2 linked regions of the Mangrovibacterium diazotrophicum genome follow. Each later gene encodes a partner of the first gene's protein in a complex. Links are inferred from orthologs where the notes say so. Each region holds a gene or a part of one and is shown in the gene's direction. Other genes may lie near its edges. The genes, in order: groL and metK.

What was found.
Region 2: the proteins of groL (region 1) and metK are in contact, whole or in part, in a cryo-EM structure (PDB 8P4O), measured with the Escherichia coli proteins. The link is inferred for Mangrovibacterium diazotrophicum from one-to-one orthologs.

Annotation. Positions count from the first base shown.
Region 1 is NZ_RAPN01000001.1:2,354,634-2,357,963, reverse strand. The notes cover bases 114-3,110. They hold groL (chaperonin GroEL), read left to right. Parts: upstream 114-793; coding sequence 794-2,428; downstream 2,429-3,110. Other genes in these bases: BC643_RS09305 (DUF6048 family protein), read right to left, coding at 2,572-3,110; BC643_RS09315 (co-chaperone GroES), read left to right, coding at 481-759. Also shown: preprotein translocase subunit SecG, read left to right, coding at 1-40; more of BC643_RS09305, read right to left, coding at 3,111-3,279; BC643_RS09300 (DUF6452 family protein), read right to left, coding at 3,224-3,330.
Region 2 is NZ_RAPN01000001.1:3,177,696-3,180,970, forward strand. What follows is about bases 105-3,046. They hold metK (methionine adenosyltransferase), read left to right. Parts: upstream 105-919; coding sequence 920-2,173; downstream 2,174-3,046. Other genes in these bases: BC643_RS12480 (LLM class flavin-dependent oxidoreductase), read left to right, coding at 105-434; BC643_RS12495 (hypothetical protein), read left to right, coding at 2,559-3,046. Outside these bases: more of BC643_RS12480, read left to right, coding at 1-104; more of BC643_RS12495, read left to right, coding at 3,047-3,275. UniProt on the Escherichia coli protein: Catalyzes the formation of S-adenosylmethionine (AdoMet) from methionine and ATP.

The DNA of each region.
Region 1 (3,330 bases):
GGATGCTGCAACTGCTCAACCAGCTGATTCAGCTCAATAAGAATTTTAGCAAATCGATATAGAAAGGCTTACTCTTCGGAGTGAGCCTTTTTTTGTTTAATATCGATGCACGCAGAGGCGGAAAGGCGCAAAGAGATTCGCTTCTTCGCAATGCTCCTTCTTGGTGAATCTTCTGATTCTTGTATATTCCTTTGGACTTGTCACTTGCTCCGAATAAGTGAACCTGAATCCTGCGACTGATCACTGCGACTGTTTACTGATCACTGCCTACTTCTTGTTCGCTGTCAGTTTGACTGAAAGAATGTCAGTTTAAAGCAATCTGGAAATCAACGTTTTTGTCATATGTTTCCGATTTTCGGCCTCGGCTGGTGTCGAGACTGTCAACTTTTACCCCGAATCGCCCCGATAATGGCTTTGGCACAGCTTTGGATATGGAAGGGTGTCAATTTAAAAACATGTATAACTAAAATAATTTGAAAAATGGCAGAATTAAAAGGTAAAATCCTTGCAGGTAAAATTCTTGTTCAACCGCAGGAAGCAGAAACTAAGACAGCAAGCGGAATTATCATTCCTGATTCAGCTAAAGAAAAACCACAAGCAGGTAAAGTCGTTTTGGTAGGTGCTGCTAAAAAAGACGAAGCGATGGAAGTGTCTGTTGGCGACACTGTTTTCTATGGCAAGTATTCTGGTACTGAATTGAACATTGACGGCGTAAGCTACCTGTTGATGTCACAAACCGATGTATTGTATATCGCGTAATTAGTTAGAAACAATTGATTAAAAGCAAAGAAAAATGGCTAAAGAAATTAAATTCAATATTGAAGCAAGAGATCAACTCAAGAAAGGTGTTGACAAATTGGCTGATGCAGTAAAAGTAACTTTGGGACCTAAAGGCCGCAACGTAGTTATCGAGAAAAAATTCGGTGCTCCGGCAATCACCAAAGACGGTGTTTCGGTAGCAAAAGAAATCGAATTGAGCGATCCGTACGAAAACATCGGTGCACAAATGGTGAAAGAAGTTGCCAGCAAAACCGGTGACGACGCAGGTGACGGTACGACTACTGCTACAGTATTGGCTCAATCAATCATCAATGTTGGATTGAAAAACGTAACTGCAGGAGCCAATCCAATGGATCTGAAACGCGGAATCGACAAAGCTGTTGCTAAAGTTGTAGAAAGCATCAAAGCGCAATCACAACTGATCGGCGACGACTACAATAAAATCAAATCAGTTGCTAAAGTATCGGCAAACGGCGACGAAACAATCGGTTCGTTGATTGCTGAAGCAATGGAAAAAGTAAAAACAGAAGGTGTTATCACTGTTGAAGAAGCAAAAGGTACCGATACTTACGTTGACGTAGTTGAAGGTATGCAATTCGACCGTGGTTACATTTCTCCGTACTTCGTAACCAACACCGAAAAAATGGCTGCTGAGTTGGATCACCCATTCATCTTGATCCACGATAAAAAAATCAGCACCATGAAAGATTTGCTTCCGGTATTGGAACAAACGGCTCAAACTGGTCGTCCGTTGATGATCGTTTCTGAGGATGTTGATGGTGAAGCATTGGCTACTTTGGTGGTTAACCGCCTGCGTGGTTCATTGAAAGTATGTGCTGTAAAAGCTCCTGGTTTCGGTGACCGTCGTAAAGAAATGTTGGAAGACTTAGCTGTGTTGACAGGTGGTACAGTAATTACCGAAGAAAAAGGCATGAAACTGGAAGACGCCTCTTTGGACATGTTAGGTGTTGCTGAAAAAATCACTGTTGACAAAGAAAATACAACTGTTGTTGCAGGTGCCGGTGATCAAGCTCAAATCGACGCTCGTGTGAACATGATCAAAAAGCAAATTGAAACAACAACTTCAGATTACGACCGCGAAAAACTGCAGGAACGTCTGGCTAAATTGGCTGGTGGTGTTGCTGTATTGTACGTTGGTGCGGCTTCTGAAGTAGAAATGAAAGAAAAGAAAGACCGTGTTGACGATGCATTGAGTGCCACTCGTGCAGCTGTTGAAGAAGGTATCGTTCCTGGTGGTGGTGTAATGTACATCCGTGCAATCGCTGCTTTGGAAGGTATGACCGGCGACAACGAAGACGAAACAACCGGTGTTGAAATCGTGAAACGTGCCATCGAAGAACCATTGCGTCAGATCGTAGCTAACGCTGGTAAAGAAGGTGCCGTTGTGGTACAAAAAGTAAAAGAAGGTACAGGTGATTTCGGTTACAACGCTCGCGTTGACGAATACCAAAACCTACTGGAAACAGGAGTTATCGACCCGGCTAAAGTAACTCGTGTCGCTTTGGAAAATGCAGCTTCTATCGCTGGTATGTTCCTGACTACCGAGTGTGTGTTGGTTGATGAAAAAGAAGAAAAAGGCGCTCCTGCAATGCCTCCAATGGGTGGCGGTATGGGCGGCATGATGTAATCGGGCAACGAATACATGCGACCATAAATATAAAAAGCGCAGTCAATTTGGCTGCGCTTTTCTTTTTTAATGCTTTATCTTTTTCCTTTTCTCGCTGAAGTAAAACCATACTTTACTTTTGTGAGAAATCGTTGGTTGTCATGTTATTTCGTCGATTCAGACCGGAATTTAAACGGCAGTGTGTAATAAACCGAGTAGGTGAAATCCAGTGTGACACCACCTTCTGATTTGCCGAATCCCGAAGTGAAATAAATAGGAGGGATATCGAAGTCTTTTTGCGCCAGCATAAACTTCGCGCGGACACTCCAGCCCATATAAAAGTTTTTTAGGATTTCTCCTTTCAACCCCAACACCACTTCCATCCAGTGCGAGGTGAAATTTTGCTTGGGGAACGAACCGCTGGTATCTCCCCAGTAATCATCGAAACTGTAAGAATTAACAGTTTGACTGGCGGCGCCAAAACCGTAACGAAGCCCCACGTAAAAAATGTCCCGTTCGTCGGCACTTTCCGTTGTCAGCAAGTTGTAGTCAATCCCGATGCGGGTATACGAACCGGCACTTTCATAATCCACATAGGCGTGGTTCATTTTGAATTTTTCCCAGCCAATTTCTACCGCTCCGTACAGGTTGGGCTTAAGTTCGATATCACCACTGAATTCAGAGCCGTAGCGATCTCCTTTGGTCCACAGGTTTTGGTAAGGGCGGGTAAGGTCGAATCCGATGCGAATCCCTGGCATATGGATGTAGTTGTCCGTACGCTTGGGCATCTTCTTCTTTTCCTTCTCCTGCGCCCAGCTACTCAGACTCAGTAATATTAGTGCTATCGTTAAGGTATAGTTGAATATTTTCATGCCAGGTTGAGATTACAAGAGTGTCAATCAGACTAATTGAATCAATTTTAT
Region 2 (3,275 bases), 820 kb from region 1 along the record:
CCAGCCACTTTGCACCGCAGCAACTGATCCCGGCCATCAACATTTACCGACAAAACTTTAAGCCATCCGCTCAACTGGAAGAGCCGTATGTGATTGTGGGTAGCCAGGTCGTCGCTGCTGAGACCGATGACGAAGCCGAATACCTGGCCAGCACCATGCGACGAAGTTTCCTGGGTATTGTTACCGGTCGCCGCGAGTTGATGCAGCCACCAACCCATGACCTGGGTTACGAAAACTGGGGAATCATCAAGGATCGGATTGACCTGATGCTAGCCTGCTCGCTCATTGGTGGAAGAAAACGGATCAAACGGGAATTACAGCAAATACTTGGACACACCAGCGCCAACGAAATCATTGTTTCATCGCACATCTACGACCAACAAAAACGAGTGGACTCGTACCGGATTTTTTCGGAGCTGGTGCAAAACCTGTAAACAATTGGGGGCCTATCTCCCTATTCATCGGATGACTCAAAGTTGCCTGGTGAACAGCGTTGACACTTGCTTCACCAAAGCAGAACACAGGTCACAAACCTGCGCCATCGGGGCGAAGCCGATACTAAAATTTATCGGCATTTACATTTGATAATTCCGGTTTCTACCCTGATATACTGCAAGCAGACCGACCGGTTTGAAAGAACTATGGGAGTTACGAAAAAGCGAAACAATTCGATCTCTCGCTCGTCAGCGAATTGAATATGATTTCCAGTTGTTTGGCAAACAAAAAAAAGATATTACATTTGCCGCCGTATTTGTGGACAAATTTGAGATTGATTGCAACCACATAAAAAAATGCTAAAGCAGTCGCTTTACCTTTTGAGGCATTCCTTTCAATCCAATTCATCCACACACAACTTGTTGAATCAATTCATTTGTAACTGCTCAAACAGGCAGGCAAATTTTAATAGTTAAAGACAGATATGAGCTATCTATTTACAAGCGAATCGGTATCAGAAGGGCACCCGGATAAAGTGTCTGACCAAATTTCTGATGCCCTGCTGGATGAATTTCTGGCATTTGACCCGAACTCAAAAGTAGCCATTGAAACGTTGGTAACTACCGGACAGGTGGTGTTGGCCGGCGAAGTAAAATCGAAGACTTACGTGGATGTGCAGGAAACAGCCCGTAAAGTGATTAACGAAATTGGATACACGAAAGCCGCTTACCGTTTCGACGGTGACTCGTGCGGTGTGCTGACTGCTATTCACGAACAGAGTGATGATATTAACCGTGGCGTTGACAAAGTTGACAAAATGGACCAGGGTGCCGGCGACCAGGGAATGATGTTCGGTTATGCCTGCAAGGATACCGAAGATTATATGCCACTGCCGCTGGAACTTTCGCACCGCATTTTGAAGGAACTGGCTGTAATCCGCCGCGAAGAAAAAGTAATGACCTACCTGCGTCCCGATTCGAAATCGCAGGTAACCATTGAATACAACGACGACAACTCTCCGAAGCGTGTTGAAGCCATCGTGGTTTCGACTCAACACGACGAGTTTGATGCCGACGAACCGATGCTGGCGAAAATCAAAGAAGACGTTATCAATATTTTGATGCCTCGCGTAATTGCCCAATTGCCGGAGCGTGTTCAGGCTTTGTTTGGATCAGACATTAAATATCATGTCAACCCAACCGGTAAATTCGTCATTGGCGGGCCGCACGGAGATACAGGCTTAACCGGCCGTAAGATCATTGTAGATACTTACGGTGGCAAAGGTGCTCACGGTGGTGGTGCCTTCTCGGGTAAAGACCCGTCGAAAGTAGACCGCTCAGCCGCTTACGCATCGCGTCACATTGCCAAAAACCTGGTAGCAGCAGGTGTTGCCGACGAGATTTTGGTGCAGTTGGCATACGCTATCGGCGTCGCTCAGCCTGTAGGTGTCTATGTGAATACCTACGGAACTGCCAATGTAAAAATGGACGATGGCGCCATTGCCCGCGAAGTTGAAAAACTATTCGACTTACGTCCGGCAGCTATCGAAGAGCGCCTGAAACTGCGTAACCCGATTTACCGAGAAACAGCTGCTTACGGTCACATGGGTCGTACGCCGCAAACCGTTACCAAAGTATTCGAATCACCCTATTGGGGCAAACTTGAAAAAGAAGTAGAGTTGTTTACCTGGGAGAAACTCGACTACGTTATCGAAATCAAAAAAGTATTCGGCATTTAATCCGCTTACCGCAAACAAAAATACCGAGCCCGGCCTATCAGGTCGGGCTTTTCTATTTTAAAAACGGCCTTTTGCTGAACGCTTCTCCCATCCAAATCCGGCTAAAAACGGTTACGCAAATGTTACAGCTTGCAGATTTCTCTGCCAGTATCAGCAGCACAATTCCAAGAATATGTCGATAAACATTACATCGTGTAATATTTTTGCAACATACCACAACATTCTGATTGACTGAACGTAAACAGCGGTAAATTTCTAAAAAAACATTATCCAAAAACACAATTAATCGTTTTGTAATATTTCATTAATCCGGCTGTAACGAAATAGATCTTGATTTGCTTCCGAATTCTGTCACAGGAATTAACCTTTTCAATCTTAAGTATATATGAAACGCAAAGTAATCATCACATTTGCTATGCTCTGCATGGCTATTATCGGCATGTCTCAGACAACCGACGAATTTAAACCAACAGGTAAGATGTACGGATCAGTCTTCACGAACTTCTACACGACGATATCTGACGGAGAATCTGCCTCAGGTTTTAACCTCACCCGCCTTGAACTCGGTTACAAATACCAGTTCAGCCCGGTAATCTCAGCCAGGGTATGTTACGACATTGAAAATCCGAAAGACGGAGGTAGCCTCGACTTCACCGCTTTTGCCCGTAACGCCTACCTGGAATACAGCGACCACGGTTTTACAGTCGATTTTGGTGTTATCACCGCCAACGCATACAATATGCAGGAAAATTTCTGGGGCTACCGGTACGTTGCCAAATCATACCAGGATCTATACAAATACAGCTCGAGCCGCGACCTTGGAATTAAGGCAGCCTACAAATTCAGCGATGCTGTTAGTGCCGATGTTTTCATCGCAAATGGTGAAGGCTATAAAAGTATGCAGAAAGACAGCGCACTGCGTGTAGGATTCGGAGCAACCATCGATCCTGTTAAAAAGCTAACACTTCGTGCTTATTACGATTTCATCAGCAAAGATGAAACAATGACAACCCTGGCACTTTTTGCCGGTTATAAAGCAGAAAAATTCTCGCTTGGTTTCGAATATAACCAACGCAACAATACCTCATTCGTTGCTGGTGAA